DNA from 3 places in the Erwinia wuhanensis genome. Region 2 is predicted to be linked to each of the others. Evidence: predicted binding sites of a transcription regulator. Region 2 holds the regulator's gene; each other region holds the start of a gene.
The links. Region 2 encodes CRP, which controls carbon source genes, mostly activating them, when cyclic AMP is high. Its sites were predicted from a motif close to ATGTGANNNNNNTCACAT; they were not measured.
Positions count from the first base shown of each region.

Region 1 (5,784 bases), on a different contig from region 2:
GTAAAGTCGATGGCATAGTAACGCCCATCCTTTCTGGCGCGGTCGGGATAGCGTTCCGCCACGTCCGTTACGCGATCCAGATAGTGATCGTGCAGCACCACCAGCCGATCGTCGCGGGTCATCACCAGATCCTGCTCAAGGAAGTCGGATCCCTGCGCGTAAGCCATCGCTTTGGCGGGCAGCGAGTGTTCCGGGAGGTAGCCGCTCGCGCCACGATGGGCAATTACAATCTTGTGTGTTTCCGCGGCCACTGTACCGAACGAAGCGCCCAGCAGCAGCATAGCTATAAGCTTTTTCATTGCGTTGCCCCTTTTTTGTGCCTGTGTTCGTTCAGCATGGTGATAACCAGCAGGATAACGGCCAGCACGCCGCCGCCGATCATCACGATAAAGCCGCCGTCCCAGCCGAAGTAATCTACGGTGTAGCCGACAATAGCGCTGGCGGCCACCGAGCCGCCAAGATAGCCGAACAGCCCGGTGAAGCCCGCCGCCGTTCCCGCGGCTTTCTTCGGCGCCAGCTCCAGGGCGTGCAGCCCAATCAGCATTACTGGCCCATAAATCAGAAAGCCGATCACGATCATGCAGGTAATATCCACGCCCGGATTGCCGGGAGGATTCAGCCAGTAAACCACGGTGGCGATCGTCACCAGCACCATAAAAAAGACGCCGGTCGCGCCACGATTGCCTCTGAACACCTTATCGGACATCCAGCCGCACAGCAGCGTGCCGGGAATGCCGGCGTACTCATAAAGAAAGTAGGCCCAGGAGGATTTATCCAGCGTAAAGTGCTTCACCTCTTTTAAATAGGTCGGTGACCAGTCGAGAATGCCGTAGCGCAGCAGATAGACAAACACGTTGGCCAGCGCGATATACCAGAGCAGCCGGTTGGGCAGTACGTACTGCATAAAAATTTGCCTGGCGGTCAGCTCCTCTTCCTGGCTTTTATCATAGTCGGGCGGATAGTCGTTTTTATACTCTTCAATCGGCGGCAGACCGCAGGATTGCGGCGTGTCGCGCATTAACGCAAAGGCGATGACGGCCACCAGAATGGCGGCGAAAGCGGGCATATAAAGCGACGCTTTCCAGTCGTTAAACCAGTACATGCCCAGCAGAAACAGCAGCGGAGGCAGGCCGCCGCCGACGTTGTGCGCGCAGTTCCAGACGGAAACGATGCCGCCGCGCTCCTTGTGCGACCACCAGTGCACCATAGTGCGTCCACAGGGCGGCCAGCCCATGCCCTGGAACCAGCCGCATAAAAACAGCAGCACGAACATCACGGTAATGCTGGAGGTGGCCCAGGGAACGAATCCCATAAACAACATGACCGCCGCCGCCAGAATTAAACCGGCGGGCAAAAAGTAGCGTGGATTCGAGCGATCGGAAACGGATCCCATAATAAATTTAGAAAATCCGTAGGCGATGGAAATACCTGAAAGGGCAAAGCCTAAATCCCCTCGAGAAAAACCCTGCTCGATCAGCGAAGGCATCGCCAGCGCAAAATTTTTCCGCACCAGATAATAGGCCGCATAGCCGAAGAAAATACCAAAAAATATCTGCCAGCGTAATTTACGATAAAGCGGATCGATTTCGCTGGTGTCAACGCGCGTTCGATGCGACGCAGGTTTAAAAACAGATAACATAACAGCCTCCAATGGCAATTTATATTCGTTTTTTTCGTCGTGCAGCAACAGATAAACGCGATCCGTAGCGGAAGGAGCCTAAAAGAAAACGCGCGGCCTCGCTGTGAAGAAGAACCCAAAGGTTACATTTTTATGACAATCAAACGAATTATGCGGCACGCTTCTCTGAATGCTTTTAGCCATGCCGGCAAGGAGTGTGAGCAGGCTCACTCAAACGGCAGGATAAAAACAGGAGAGTACATTTTGCAATCAGATGTCAACCAGATATTTCCCCGCGTCCACGCCGATTTCGCTACACTGTGCGCACTTTTCACCAGCGAGTTTTTATCGTGATCTTACTGATAATCACCACTATCCTGTGGGCCTTTTCGTTCAGCCTGATCGGCGAATATCTGGCAGGCCAGGTCGACAGCGTCTTTTCCGTGCTGATCCGTCTGCTGCTGGCCGCCGTGGTTTTCCTGCCGTTTCTGCGCTGGCGCGGCTATCGGCCATCAACGCTGCTGCTCTATATGGGCGTAGGCGCGCTGCAGCTGGGTATTATGTATCTGTTCAGCTTTGAGGCTTACCTCTACCTCAGCGTTTCCGAGCTGCTGCTGTTTACGGTGATGACGCCGCTCTATATCACCCTGATTTATGACCTGATGAGCGGAAGAGGCGTGCGCCCCGGCTATGCACTGAGCGCGCTGCTGGCGGTGGCGGGCGCGGCGATTATTCGCTACGACAAGGTCAGCGACCACTTCTGGTTTGGCCTGCTGCTGGTGCAGCTTGCCAACCTTTGCTTTGCCGTTGGCATGGTGGGTTACAAGCGCCTGCAGGAAACGCGTCCGATGCCGCAGCACGCCGCCTTTTCCTGGTTTTATATGGGCGCGGCGCTCGTCGCGATTATCGCCTGGTGCCTGTGGGGCAATCCGCAGAAGCTGCCGACCACCACGCTACAGTGGAGCATCCTGATCTGGCTGGGCGTGGCGGCTTCCGGGCTGGGTTACTTTATGTGGAACTACGGCGCGACGCAGGTTGATGCCGGCACGCTGGGCATTATGAATAATATGCACGTGCCCGCCGGATTGCTGGTTAACCTTGCAATCTGGCAGCAGCAGCCGCACTGGCCGAGCTTTATCGTTGGCGCAGCGGTAATTTTCGCCTCGCTATGGGTACACCGACACTGGGTGATCAAAAAATAGCACGACGATAAAAAGCGGGGCGCGACACGCCCTGCTTAACGCCTTTGCCTGGCTCGTTAGTGAACCAGGTGCGGCCGTGATTTACTGACCAGCAGATTCACATTCGTTTTACTGGTTTTGCCAATACGGCTACCGCTATCTTCCCCCGCTGTCGTTACCTGCCCGGTGCTATAACTCAGCGCTGACGGGGAAAGCAGCCTATAAATTTTAGAAAATAGCGTGCCGAAAATAGTTTTGGTAGTGTCGTGGTTTTTACCTGCGCTGCTGATAGTTGCGCTCTCATAATATATCTTCTTTCATGGTTCGCTATATTTACAATGTGTAAATATCAGGCGGATATTATGAGGAGTGACTTGCCCTGTAAAGGCAGGAAGGGAATATAAATAATGCATTTTTTGATAGCGTTTTAAATAGCAGGCAGCCCGAAGGCTGCACTAATATTTAAGCTTTTTTAACAGGGGCAGGGCGTAATTTCATTGTCATTCCCTTCAGGAAATTCCTTAAAATCTGATCGCCGCATTCACGGTAATTTTTATGCCCTGGCTTTCGGAAAATAGCGCCAATTTCAGACTGGCCCACGGCGAAGTCCGCCAGCTTAAGCACGTCAATAATATCCGTGGTTTTTAAATCGAAAGCGATGCGCAGTTTTTTAATAATAATATTATTCGTCATCTTGCGTTCGACAGAAGGCTCAGGCGCATCTTCGCTTTTGCCACGGCGCTGAAAAATCAGCCCGTTCAGGAAATAGCCCATTACCACGTCAGGACAGGCGCGAAAGCCCGCTTCGTCTTCTTTTTTCAGGAAGCTTTGCATTTCCGCTTCGCTGACTTCACTTTCCGCCAGCGCCAGGATGCCAACCATCTGAGCATCGCTCAGGCTCAGCATGTAGCGCACGCTGCGCAAAACGTCATTATTGGTCATAAAAATCTCATTGGTTCAGGATCGTTGGCCGCATTATAGAGACAAATGGCGCTGGATAAAGGAATACCGTCAGCAAAAAGGCAGGCGGCCAGCGCGTTATAAAGGCACGGCTGCGCTAAAAGGGCCACCGCGCAAAAGCGATCGCCCGTACTGGCCGCTCAGGAATGATGCAAAGAGGTCGGCAGCGGCGTGCCCGGCGCGGAAGCGTCCCTGACCAGCGGCAGATGCTCGCAGGCGTGCTGGCGGGCGGAGCGGATAAAAGCTTCGACTACTGCCTGACGCTGCTCGCCGTCGCGCACGGCGGCATATAAACGGCTCCATAAACCCTGGCCGAGCGTTTTGGTCACCACCAGCCCCTGATGCTCAAAGCTTTCCACAACCCAGTGCGGCAGGGCGGCGATGCCCATGCCCGCGGACACCATCTGGATCAGCAGCAGCGTATTATCCACGCTTTTTAACGCCGGGCTGACGCCTGCGGGCTGCAAGAAATGCCGCCAGATATCCAGGCGCTGCCGCTGCACCGGATAAATCATCAGCACTTCGCTGGCCAGATCTTCCGGTGAAATATGATCAACCTGCGCCAGCGGATGGTCGGGCGCCAGCACCAGGCGAACTTCAAAATCAAACATCGGCGAATAGAACAGCCCGCTGCGCGGCAAAATATCGGAGGTGAGCACCACGTCCAGCTCCCCCTGTTGAAGCGCGGGCTGGGGATCGAAAGTCACCCCGGATTTAAAATCCATCACCACCTGCGGCCAGCTCTGACGGAAGTTGCTCAACGCTGGCGTCAGCCATTGAATACAGCTGTGGCACTCGATAGCGATACGCAGCGTGGCCTGATGCGGTTCGTGGCAGGCCTGTAGAGCGTGCTGGATCTGCGGCAGCACCTGCTCGGCAAGCTGCAGCAAAATTTCGCCCTGCGGCGTAAAGCGCAGCGGTTGGCTTTTACGCACAAACAGGCGGAAGCCCAGGCGCTGCTCCAGATCGCTGAACTGATGGGACAGGGCCGACTGCGTCTGATGAAGCTGAGCGGCGGCGGCGGCCAGCGAACCGCTGTTGCGCAGCGCTTGCAGCGTCCGCAGGTGTTTGAGTTCGATCATGAGAGTCCTTCACATCGACAATGAACAATTTGCGCTTGTGGTGAATACAGTACCTGCGGATTATAGATGTGTAAACATCTGGACGTCTAAAAGCCCGATTGCCACGACAGCGGGCGGTAACTGAGGAACGCATTGATGACTATTCTGAACCATACGCTCGGCTTCCCCCGCGTTGGCCTGCGTCGCGAACTAAAAAAAGCACAGGAAAGCTACTGGGCGGGCAACAGCACGCAGGAAGCGCTGCTGGCGGTAGGCCGTGAACTGCGCGCCCGCCACTGGGAACAGCAGAAACAGGCTGGGGTAGACTATGTGCCGGTCGGCGATTTCGCCTGGTACGATCATGTGCTGACTACCAGCCTGCTGCTGGGCAACGTGCCTGCCCGTCATCAAAATAAAGATGGCTCTGTCGATCTGGATACGTTGTTCCGTCTGGGCCGTGGCCGTGCGCCGACCGGCGAACCTGCGGCGGCGGCTGAAATGACCAAATGGTTTAACACTAACTATCACTATATGGTGCCGGAATTTACCCGGGGGCAGCAGTTTAAGCTTAGCTGGACGCAGATCCTGGACGAAGTGGACGAAGCGCTGGCGCTGGGCCATAAAGTGAAGCCCGTGCTGCTTGGCCCGGTGACCTATCTGTGGCTGGGTAAAGTCAAGGGCGAGCCGTTCGACCGTCTGAGCCTGTTAACCGAAATTCTGCCGGTTTACCAGCAGGTGCTGAGCGAGCTGGCGAAGCGCGATATCGAATGGGTGCAGATCGACGAGCCTGCGCTGGTGCTGGAGCTGCCGCAGGCGTGGCTCAACGCCTTTAAACCGGCTTACGAGGCGCTGCAAGGGCAAACCAAACTGCTGCTGACCACCTACTTTGACAGCGTCGGCACCAACCTGGACGCTATCGTTAAGCTGCCGGTTCAGGGTCTGCATGTTGATTTGGTACACGGCA
Region 1 is NZ_JAUJUH010000011.1:61,580-67,363, forward strand. Features, by position in the region: gene glpQ (glycerophosphodiester phosphodiesterase) at 1-281, opposite strand, end outside; gene glpT (glycerol-3-phosphate transporter) at 296-1,639, opposite strand; gene QZH36_RS20820 (carboxylate/amino acid/amine transporter) at 1,969-2,820, shown strand; gene QZH36_RS20825 (YehS family protein) at 3,262-3,741, opposite strand; gene metR (HTH-type transcriptional regulator MetR) at 3,900-4,841, opposite strand; gene metE (5-methyltetrahydropteroyltriglutamate--homocysteine S-methyltransferase) at 4,977-5,784, shown strand, end outside.
Region 1: glpT (glycerol-3-phosphate transporter) is a predicted target of CRP. The motif match lies at 1,834-1,851, and genes of this name have one in related genera.

Region 2 (5,784 bases):
AGTCCAGAAAATATCTGCACACCTATGACGAAGCGGTGCCCTGGAACCAGGTGCCCGGCACTTTTACGCCGTGGCAGCCGCTGCCGGAACCCACCGACGTGCTGTTTTACGAAGGGCTGCACGGCGGCGTGGTGACGCCGCAGAACAATGTCTCGCAGCATGTAGATCTGCTGGTGGGCGTGGTGCCTATCGTCAACCTGGAGTGGATCCAAAAAATGATCCGCGATACCAGCGAACGCGGTCATTCACGCGAGGCGGTGATGGATTCCGTGGTGCGCTCAATGGACGATTATATTAACTTCATTACGCCACAATTTTCCCGCACCCATATTAACTTCCAGCGTGTCCCTACCGTGGATACGTCCAACCCTTTTGCCGCGCGCGGCATTCCTTCGCTTGACGAGAGCTTTGTGGTTATCCATTTCCAGGCGCTGGAACAGATTGACTTCCCCTATCTGCTGGCGATGCTGCAAGGCTCTTTTATCTCCCATATCAACACGCTGGTGGTGCCGGGCGGCAAAATGGGCCTGGCAATGGAGCTGATTATGGGGCCGCTGGTCAAGCGCCTGATGGAAGGCAAAGCTATCAAGTAACGCCCATCTCATGGCTATGGGTAAGGGTCACGCCCTTACCCAGCATCAGCGCGACCGGGCAATATTTCCCGACCGCAAGGCTGACCGCGCGCGCCAGCGCCTTATCCGTCAGCCCGCTGCCGCTGACAATAAAATGCAGGTTGATGCGGGTAAACAGACGCGGCGGTTTCTCGCGCCGGGTTGACGTCAGCTTCACCTCGCAGTTCTCTACCGTGAAACGCCCTTTTTGCAGAATGGCAACCACTTCCGCCGCGCTACAGCCGCCTGCCGCCATCAGCAGCATTTCCATCGGGCTGGGCGCTTTATCGCCCGCGTTGCCGTCCATCACGATCTGATGGCCCGATGAGGATCCTCCCAAAAAGGTCAGCCCTTCCACCCATTTGACGCTCGCTTGCATAACAAACTCCTCTAATTCATTTAGTTAAGCCGCGGTCGGCTTAAGGCAACTAAAACAGCAGCGCGGCAGATTTCCCGCTATGCTGAAGCGAGACAACAGAAGACACCCATGCAAAGCTGTGCTACAAACAAGGCTGTATTTCGTCAGTACTCTACAGACCAGACGAAACGGGACGACATAACGAGCCCGGCACTCAACAGAGAGCCGAATAACTTTCCTGCATGGGAAGCGCTTGACTATTTCAACGCCTGTCAGGGAACTCTGCCCCTGTATTTAGGCACGATAACAACAGAGGATAACAGCGAATGGTTCTCGGCAAACCGCAAACAGACCCGACACTTGAATGGTTCCTGTCACATTGCCATATTCATAAGTATCCATCCAAAAGCACGCTGATCCACCAGGGTGAGAAAGCAGAAACCCTTTACTACATCGTCAAAGGCGCGGTAGCGGTGCTCATCAAGGATGAAGAAGGTAAAGAGATGATCCTGTCTTACCTTAACCAGGGCGATTTTATCGGCGAGCTTGGCCTGTTTGAAGAAGGCCAGGAGCGCAGCGCATGGGTGCGGGCAAAAACGGCCTGTGAAGTGGCGGAAATCTCCTATAAGAAGTTTCGCCAGCTGATCCAGGTCAACCCGGATATCCTGATGCGTCTCTCTTCACAGATGGCGCGCCGCCTGCAGGTTACCTCCGAGAAAGTGGGCAATTTAGCTTTCCTCGATGTGACAGGTCGCATCGCGCAAACGCTATTGAATCTGGCCAAACAGCCGGACGCTATGACCCACCCGGATGGGATGCAGATCAAAATTACCCGCCAGGAGATTGGCCAGATCGTCGGCTGCTCGCGCGAAACCGTCGGCCGTATTCTGAAGATGCTGGAAGATCAGAATCTGATCTCCGCACACGGTAAAACCATCGTGGTCTACGGTACACGCTAAACCGCTCTGATTGCATGGCGCAATGCCTTCGTTGCGCCTTTTCAGCGGGTACAAAGCAATGTGGCGCCGACTCATCTACCATCCCGAAGTTAACTACGCCCTGCGGCAGACGCTGGTGCTTTGCCTGCCCGTCGCCGTCGGCTGGCTGCTGGGCAATTTGCAAAACGGCCTGCTGTTCTCGCTGGTGCCGGCCTGCTGCAATATCGCCGGTCTGGATACGCCCCATAAACGCTTCTTTAAACGTCTGCTGATCGGCGGCGGCCTTTTCGCCTTCAGCAGCTTTCTGGTGCAGTATCTTGGCGACTATGCCGTTCCCCTGCCCATTATCCTGTTTTCCATGGCCATGCTGCTGGGCGTGACCGGCGAAATCAGCCCGCTGCATGGCAGACTGCTGCCCGGCGCGCTGATTGCCGGCATCTTTACCCTGAGCCTGGCCGGTCGGATGCCCATCTGGCAGCCGCCGTCGCTTTATATCCTGGGCACGGTCTGGTACGGCCTCTTTAACTGGTTCTGGTTCTGGCTGTGGAAAGAGCAGCCGATGCGGGAAACGCTCAGCCTGCTTTATCGCGAGCTGGCCGGCTACTGCGAGGCCAAATACAGCCTGCTGACGCAGCTTGCCGACCCGGAAAAAACGCTGCCGCCGCTGCTGGCTCGCCAGCAAAAAGCGGTCGACCTTATCAATACCTGCTATCAGCAAATGCACATGCTGGCCGCCAGCAACGATAATCACCATAAGCGGTTGACCCGCGCTTTTCAGGTTGCGCTGGATTTGCAGGAGCATATCGCCGTCAGCCTGCATCAGCCGGAAGAGGTGCAAAAACTGGTGGAGCAGAGCCATGCCGAGGCGGTGATCCGCTGGAACGCGCAGACCATTGCGGCCAGGCTGCGCGAGCTGGCGGACGATATTCTCTATCACCGTCTGCCGACACGTTTCAGCATGGATAAACAGCTGCAGGCGCTGGAAAAAATTGCCCGCCAGCATCCCGCCAACCCGGTCGGCAACTTTTGCGCCTGGCATTTCAGCCGTATCGCCCGCGTGCTGCGTACCCAGCGTCCGCTTTACCAGCGCGATCTGATGGCGGATCGTCAGAAACGACTGCCGCTGCTATCTGCCATCAGAAGCTATCTGTCGCTGAAATCCGCCGCGCTGCGCACCGCCGCCAGGTTTGCGGTTATGCTCGCTTTCGCCAGCACCCTGGCGCTCTCCTTTAATCTGCCCAAGCCTTACTGGCTGCTGATGACGGTGATGTTTGTCAGCCAGAACGGCTACAGCGCGACCAGGGTACGCATTCAGCACCGTGCGCTGGGCACGCTGGGCGGGCTGGTGGTGGCCGCGCTGACGCTACGCTTTCAGGTGCCGGAATCGGCTGTGCTGCTGGTGATGCTGACGCTGACGCTGGCGGGCTATCTGGTGATCCGCAAATATTACGGCCTGGCGACGATCGGCTTTACCGTGACGGCGGTATATTCGCTTCAGCTGCTGTCGCTGAACGGCGCCGACTTTCTGCTGCCGCGCCTGCTGGATACGCTGATGGGCTGCCTGATCGCCTTTGCCGGGATGATCTGGCTGTGGCCGCAGTGGCAAAGCGGCCTGCTGCGGCAGAATGCGCACGACGCGCTGGAAACCTATCAGGAAGCGCTCCAGAAACTGCTGGGGGACGAAGAGAGTCCGCAGAAGCTTGCCTGGCAGCGTATGCGCGTTAACCAGGCGCACAACGCGCTGTTTAACTCGCTGAACCAGGCGATGCAGGAGCCGGGTTTCGACGCCCGCTACCTGGCCGATATGAAGCTTTGGGTTACGCACAGTCAGTTTATCGTTGAGCATATCAACGCCATGACCATTTTAGCGCGTGAACATACCATGCTGACGCCGCAGCTGGCCGAGCGCTATCTACAGGCGTGCGAAATTGCGCTACAGCGCTGCCAGCAGCGGCTGGAGTATGACGGGCCGAGTTCCACAAATAACGTGCTGGAGACGGATACGCCCTTTCAGCAGGGCGCGACCACGGTGATGGAAAGGCACATAAAGCGGATCCTGGAACATCTTGGCGTGATGCACACTATTTCTTCGTTGGCCTGGAGCAGCCGACCTCATCATGGCCGCTGGCTGTCGCGCCATTTACGGAAATCAGCCTGATGATGCTGAGCAGAAGTTTTTCGGCGCGTGTAAGCGGCCTGGTGCAGACGACGCGCCTGTTTAGCCGGAAGCGCGAGGCTTCCGGCCTGACGAGTTAAGCCAGCAGTTTTTTCACGGCGGTGGCGAAGCGGTTCATGCCCTCTTCGATATCGGTCGGTTCAATGACCAGCGACGGCGCAAAACGGATCACGTCCGTCCCGGCATTGAGGATCATTACGCCTTCGGCGGCGGCGGCGTTCAGAATATCGCGCGCTTTACCGGCATGCTGCGGCTTCAGCGCCGCGCCAATCAGCAGGCCTTTGCCGCGAATGTCGCTGAACAGATCCAGCTGCGCGTCCAGCGCTTTCAGCGCGGCGACAAACTGCTCGCGGCGCGCCTCTACACCGTTCAGCACTTCTTGCGTATTGATGATATCCAGCGCCGCTTCCGCTACCGCGCAGGCCAGCGGGTTGCCGCCATAGGTGGTGCCGTGCACGCCGGGCGCCATCACCGAGGCGATCTCGTTGGTGGTCAGCATGGCGCTGACCGGAAAGCCGCCGCCCAGCGCTTTGGCGGTGGTCAGAATATCGGGCTGGACGCCGTAGTGTTCATACGCAAACAGCTTGCCGCTGCGGCCCATGCCGCTCTGTACCTCATCCAGCACCAGCAGCGCCTGATGCTGGTCGCACAGCTCGCGCAGCCCCTGCATAAACGCCTGAGTAGCCGGCATCACGCCGCCTTCGCCCTGGATAGGTTCCACCACGATGGCGCAGGTATGGTCGTCGATAACCGCTTTTACCGCGTTAAGATCGTTAAACGGCACGTGGACGATGTCCGCCGGTTTAGGGCCAAAGCCGTCGGAATATTTCGGCTGGCCGCCGACGGAAACGGTAAACAGCGTGCGGCCGTGGAAGGCGTTATGAAACGCGATAATTTTGCTTTTAAAAGGCGAATGGCGTTTAGTCGCGTAATAACGAGCCAGCTTAAAGGCCGCCTCGTTGGCTTCCGCGCCGGAGTTAGCGAAGAACACGCGTTCGGCGAAGGTGGCGGTAATCAGCTTGCTGGCCAGGCGCAGCGCGGGTTCGTTGGTGAAGACGTTGCTGGTGTGCCACAGGGTTTCACCCTGCGTTTTCAGCGCTTCCACCAGCGCCGGATGACAGTGGCCCAGCGCGGTAACGGCGATACCGCCGGAAAAGTCGACGTACTCTTTACCCTGCTGATCCCAGACGCGGCTGCCTTTCCCCTTAACCGGCACAAACTGCGCTGGTGCATAAACAGGCAAAATCACTTCATCAAACGTCGAGCGCGTTACCGCTAATTTATCCGCTGCCATTGCCAACCTCATCTTTTTACGTTACAGAGCCACTGAAATTATAATCACAAAATATGCATAAAAAATCACTTTAAGGCAATCAAATTTATTGCCTGAGGAAATTCTTCAGCAGCTGATGCCCCTGCTCGCTGAGGATACTTTCCGGATGAAACTGCACGCCTTCCAGCGGCAAATCACGATGCCGCACGCCCATGATCTCGTCCTTCTCGCCGTCGCGCAGCGACCAGGCCGTCACCTCAAAATCGGCGGGGAGCGAGGCAGCCTCGACGATTAGCGAATGATAGCGCGTTACCCGTAGCGGATGATTCAGGCCGTTAAAAACGCCGCTGTTATTATGCTCAATCAGCGAGGTTTTACCGTGCATTACCTCACGCGCCCGCACAATACGCGCGCCAAAAGCCTGCGCT
Region 2 is NZ_JAUJUH010000009.1:50,137-55,920, forward strand. Features, by position in the region: gene QZH36_RS19150 (phosphoribulokinase) at 1-593, shown strand, start outside; gene QZH36_RS19155 (OsmC family protein) at 586-990, opposite strand; gene crp (cAMP-activated global transcriptional regulator CRP) at 1,296-1,928, shown strand; gene QZH36_RS19165 (YccS/YhfK family putative transporter) at 1,987-4,065, shown strand; gene argD (bifunctional acetylornithine/succinyldiaminopimelate transaminase) at 4,160-5,377, opposite strand; gene QZH36_RS19175 (aminodeoxychorismate synthase component II) at 5,463-5,784, opposite strand, start outside.

Region 3 (5,784 bases), on a different contig from region 2:
GCCGGTATCGCGATGGGTCTGGTTAAAGACAACGATAACTTTGTTGTGCTGTCAGATATCCTGGGCGATGAAGATCACCTGGGCGACATGGACTTCAAAGTAGCCGGTAGCCGTGAAGGCATCACCGCGCTGCAGATGGACATCAAAATCGAAGGCATCACCCGCGAAATCATGCAGGTGGCGCTGAACCAGGCTAAAGGCGCGCGTCTGCATATCCTGGGCGTAATGGAACAGGCTATCAGCACGCCACGCGGCGATATCTCGCAGTTTGCTCCGCGCATCCATACCATCAAGATCAGCCCGGACAAGATCAAAGACGTGATCGGTAAAGGCGGTTCTGTTATTCGTGCGCTGACCGAAGAGACCGGCACCACCATCGAAATCGAAGATGACGGTACCGTGAAAATCGCTGCGACCGACGGTGACAAAGCGAAGTTCGCTATCCGCCGTATCGAAGAGATCACGGCAGAAATCGAAGTGGGCCGCATTTACAACGGTAAAGTGACCCGCATCGTCGACTTCGGCGCCTTCGTCGCTATCGGCGGCGGTAAAGAAGGTCTGGTGCACATTTCTCAAATCGCCGACAAGCGCGTTGAGAAAGTCACTGACTATCTGCAGATGGGCCAGGAAGTCCCGGTGAAAGTTCTGGAAGTTGATCGTCAGGGCCGCGTGCGCCTGAGCATCAAGGAAGCGGCCGAGCCGGAAGCGGCTGCGGCGCCTGCGCCAGAAGCTTCAGCAGAATAAGCAGCACACTAAGCTCTTCGCGGCGACGCGAAGAGCTGTTCCATCGCGAGGACAGGACGACACCTTGTGCACGGCAGGCGGATGAAAGGATGATCATCCCATTGTTTGTATTTGGGAGTGGTGAATGAAGCCTTTTTTGCGCTGGTGTTTCGTTGCGACAGCTTTAACGCTGGCAGGATGCAGCAACCCGGATTGGCGTAACAACGAGGTTTTGGCTGTTCCGCTACAGCCTACGTTGCAGCAGGAAGTGATCCTGGCGCGCATGGAACAAATACTTGCCAGTCGGGCATTAACCGATGATGAACGCGCACAGCTGTTATATGAGCGCGGAGTGTTGTATGATAGTTTAGGTTTGAGAGCACTGGCGCGAAATGATTTTTCACAAGCGCTGTCTGTCAGACCGGATATGCCGGAAGTATTCAATTACTTAGGCATATATCTGACGCAGGCAGGCAATTTTGATGCTGCCTACGAAGCGTTTGATTCTGTACTTGAGCTTGATCCAACTTACAATTACGCGCGTTTAAATCGCGGAATCGCACTCTACTACGGTGGAAGATTTAAACTAGCGCAAGATGATCTGCTGGCGTTTTATCAAGACGATCCTAACGATCCTTTCCGCAGCCTGTGGCTCTATCTCGATGAACGTGAGATGAGCGCCGACAAGGCAGAAGTGGCGCTGAAGCAGCGTTACGATAAGGCGGACAGAGACCAATGGGGATGGAATATTGTCGAGTTCTACCTGGGCCGTATCAGCGAAAAAACGCTGATGGAGAGGCTCAAGGCGGACGCAACGGATAACACCTCGCTCGCTGAACATCTCAGTGAAACCAACTTCTATTTAGGTAAGCACTACCTAAGTCTGGGGGAGAAGGACAACGCAGAAGCGTTGTTCAAGCTGACGGTTGCCAACAACGTCCATAACTTTGTTGAGCACCGATATGCATTGTTGGAGCTGGCGCTACTCGGCCAGACACAAGACGATTTATCAGAATCTGACCAGCAATAGCTGACGAACTTTTTTTGCCTGATTTTTGAAATGTCATCATCTTCACGGGTGAGGGCTTTCTTGTTCGTCGAAACCACTAATTTGAGCCGGTTCACACTTTTTGATGAAAATGACTGAATGTTTTCACGACGAGTTATGTAGACTGGCCGCCGCAATCTAAGAGGCACGTGTACTACATGACTGAAATTGAAACCACTTTTGCTGACCTGGGTCTGAACGAATCCATCCTCGAATCACTTAACGGCATGGGCTATGTTAAGCCATCTCCGATCCAGGCAGAGTGTATCCCACATCTGCTGGCGGGCCGTGACGTATTGGGTATGGCACAGACCGGTAGCGGCAAAACCGCAGCGTTCTCGCTGCCACTGCTACACAACATTGACAGCAACCTGAAAGCGCCACAAATCCTGGTGCTGGCACCAACTCGTGAGTTGGCGGTTCAGGTTGCGGAAGCCGTAACTGAATTCTCTAAACACATGCGCGGTCTTAACGTAGTGGCCCTTTACGGCGGCCAGCGTTACGACGTACAGCTGCGTGCGCTGCGCCAGGGTCCACAGGTTGTTGTGGGTACGCCTGGTCGTCTGCTGGACCACCTGAAACGCGGCACGTTAGACCTTTCTAACCTGCGCGGCCTGGTGCTGGACGAAGCCGATGAAATGCTGCGTATGGGCTTCATCGAAGACGTTGAAACGATTATGGCGCAGATCCCGGCCGATCATCAGACCGCGCTGTTCTCTGCCACCATGCCAGAAGCGATTCGTCGTATCACCAAACGCTTCATGAAAGATCCACAGGAAGTGCGTATTCAGTCAAGCCTGACCACGCGTCCTGATATCAGCCAGAGCTACTGGACCGCTTACGGTCGTAAGACCGACGCGCTGGTACGCTTCCTGGAGTCGGAAGATTTTGATGCGGCGATTATCTTCGTGCGCACCAAAAACGCCACGCTGGAAGTGGCCGAAGCGCTGGAGCGCAGCGGTTATAACAGTGCGGCCCTGAACGGCGATATGAATCAGGCGCTGCGTGAGCAGACCCTGGAGCGTCTGAAAGACGGCCGTCTGGATATTCTGATCGCTACCGACGTAGCGGCACGTGGTCTGGACGTTGAGCGTATCAGCTTGGTTGTGAACTACGACATCCCAATGGATGCCGAATCTTACGTTCACCGTATCGGCCGTACCGGTCGTGCAGGTCGTGCCGGCCGTGCGCTGTTGTTCGTTGAGAACCGCGAGCGTCGTCTGCTGCGTAACATCGAACGCACCATGAAGCTGACTATTCCTGAAGTAGAGCTGCCAAATGCAGAGCTGCTGGGTCAGCGTCGTCTGGCCAAGTTCGCTGCTAAAGTTCAGCAGCAGCTGGAAAGCAGCGATCTGGAACAGTACCGTGCGCTGCTGAGCAAAATGCAGCCTGCGGAAGAAGAGCTGGATATCGAAACGCTGGCTGCCGCGCTGCTGAAAATGGCGCAGGGCGAACGTCCGCTGATCGTACCGGCAGATCCGGCTCCACGTCCGCGTCGTGAGTTCAAAGAGCGTGACGATCGTCGCGGCGACCGTCCGGACCGTGGTCCTCGCGAAGCCCGTGATGGCGATCGTCCACGTCGTGAACGTCGTGACGTTGGCGATATGGAAGTTTACCGTATCGAAGTGGGTCGTGATGACGGCGTTGAAGTTCGTCATATCGTTGGCGCTATCGCTAACGAAGGCGATATCAGCAGCCGCTACATCGGCAACATCAAGCTGTTTGGTACGCACTCAACTATCGAACTGCCAAAAGGCATGCCGGGCGACATTCTGTCTCATTTCACCCGCACGCGTATTCTGAACAAGCCGATGAATATGCAGCTGATTGGTGATGCGCAGCCTCGCAGCAACGATCGTGGCGGTGAGCGTCGCGGTAGCGGTGCGCCAGGTCGCGGCGGTTTCGGCGGCGCGCGTAGCGAAGGCGGACGTAGCGAAGGCGGTCGTCGTTTCAGCAACGAGCGCAGCGGTAGCGGCGAGCGTCGTCCGGGCGGCTTCAGCCGTGACGGTCGTGCACCACGTCGTGAAGACGGCGCAGCGCCGACTCGTCGTCGTGATGCCTAATCACTGCTAGCCAGTCTGATGCCGGTCACTGAAAAGTGACCGGCATTTTTTTTGCCTTTAAGAAAGCGAATAGTTGCAGCGGGGCGAGTACGTCAGGCGGGAATCGTTTTAACAGCGGGCGAGGGAATGGCTTCCCCCGCCATTTTTGTTACAGCGAGCGGTAGGCTTCCATGGCCAGCGCAAACGAGCGCAGCCGCGCCTCTTTATCAAAAATCTGGCCGTTTACCATGATTTCATCCGCCTGGGTTTCCCGCATCAGTGCAGACAGGCCGTGACGCACTTTATCCAGATCGCCGACAATCGACATGCTTAACGCCTGCTGCACGCCATACTGCTCGGAAGGCGACCACAGGTTATCCATATTTTCCACCGGCGCAGGCAGCGGGCCCGGCTGACCGCGACGCAGATTGACGAACTGCTGCTGCATGGAGGTAAACAGGAAACGGGCATCGCGCTCGCTGTCGGCGGCGACCACGTTAACGCAAACCATCGCGTGCGGCTGCGCCAGGCGAGCCGAAGGCTTAAAGTTTTCGCGATAAAGGTGAAGCGCCTGGAACAGCATCTCGGGCGCAAAATGCGAGGCGAAAGCGAACGGCAGGCCCAGCTTCGCCGCGAGTTGGGCGCTGTAAAGGCTGGAGCCAAGCAGCCAGACGGGGATTTTCAGGCCCAGGCCCGGCACCGGCTGAACGGCAGGCGCCTCGCCCTGTTCAGCGTCGAACCAGCCGACTATCTCCGCCACGTCGGCCGGGAAGTTATCCACGTGACCGCCCATATGCCGACGCAGCGCCATCATGGTGCGCTGATCGGAGCCGGGCGCGCGTCCCAGGCCTAAATCAATGCGTCCCGGATAGAGAGATTCCAGCGTACCGAACTGCTCGGCAATCACCAGCGGTGCGTGGTTTGGCAGCATCACGCCGCCAGAGCCGAGCCGTAGCGTGCTGGTATTAGCGGCAAGATAGCCGATCAGCACCGACGTCGCCGCGCTGGCGATGCCGGTCATATTGTGGTGTTCAGCCAGCCAGTAGCGGTTGAAACCCAGTTGTTCCGCCTGCTGCGCCATCGCCAGCGAGGTATGAAAAGCGTCACGCGCGGTCGCGCCCTGAGGGATCGGGGCCAGATCGAGCACGGACAGAGAGGCAGTTTTTTTATCAGACATAATCGCTCACTTTATTTCCAGGCTACGCGCCTGCGCAAATACACAGCCTAAGCGATCTTCAGGAAAGCGGATTGGCAATTTGCAGCACTTTACGCGAGCCCGGGACGTGAAGAAAGATAAGTGTGCCTCTACTGCGCTAAACGAAATGGCGGCTGGCCGACGGCGCGTTACTCCACCAGCGTCAGACCGGCCATTTGCCGCCAGTAGCCGTTGCAGTGCTGCTGGTCAATCAGCGTTAACGGCGCATGGCCCGTTTCATTAGCGTGAAAGGCATTTATCACTTCCAGCGTGTCGGTTCCCTGCGGTGAGAAACGGACAATGTCCACCAATCCCTGCATGGAAACCAGATCGTTCCCCAAATTATAGCAGTAGCCGCTCATGGTCTGGATACCGTTCAGCACAAACACCTGCTGATCTTCCTGAGAGCGCACCGCTCTGCCGTGAGGGTAGTTAATACAACAGGTCTGGCAATCGTCTTTGCTGCGATCTTCTGCGCGGGCGGTAAAGCAGCGGGCGGAGAGCGCCAGCGGCAGATAGCCGTACCCCAGCACCTCTACGTCGAACCGGCCGCGGATCCCCAGCTCTTCGCACTGGGCTAACAGCGCGCAGAGCCAGTCGCGCGAAAGCTCGACCGGCATACACCAGCGCACCATACCCAGCTTATGCAGCAGGCGCAGCGTCATGGCGTTATAACAGTTCAGCGCATGACCGGCGACAAAAGGCAGGCCCGCTTCCGCGGCCATATGCACCGTGCCCATATCGTTGGCTTCAATCAGAAATTCGCCGTTATCGAC
Region 3 is NZ_JAUJUH010000003.1:97,807-103,590, forward strand. Features, by position in the region: gene pnp (polyribonucleotide nucleotidyltransferase) at 1-744, shown strand, start outside; gene nlpI (lipoprotein NlpI) at 869-1,753, shown strand; gene yrbN (protein YrbN) at 1,857-1,913, shown strand; gene QZH36_RS08245 (DEAD/DEAH family ATP-dependent RNA helicase) at 1,930-3,834, shown strand; gene QZH36_RS08250 (luciferase-like monooxygenase) at 3,983-4,990, opposite strand; gene QZH36_RS08255 (U32 family peptidase) at 5,158-5,784, opposite strand, start outside.
Region 3: yrbN (protein YrbN) is a predicted target of CRP. The motif match lies at 1,833-1,850, and genes of this name have one in related genera.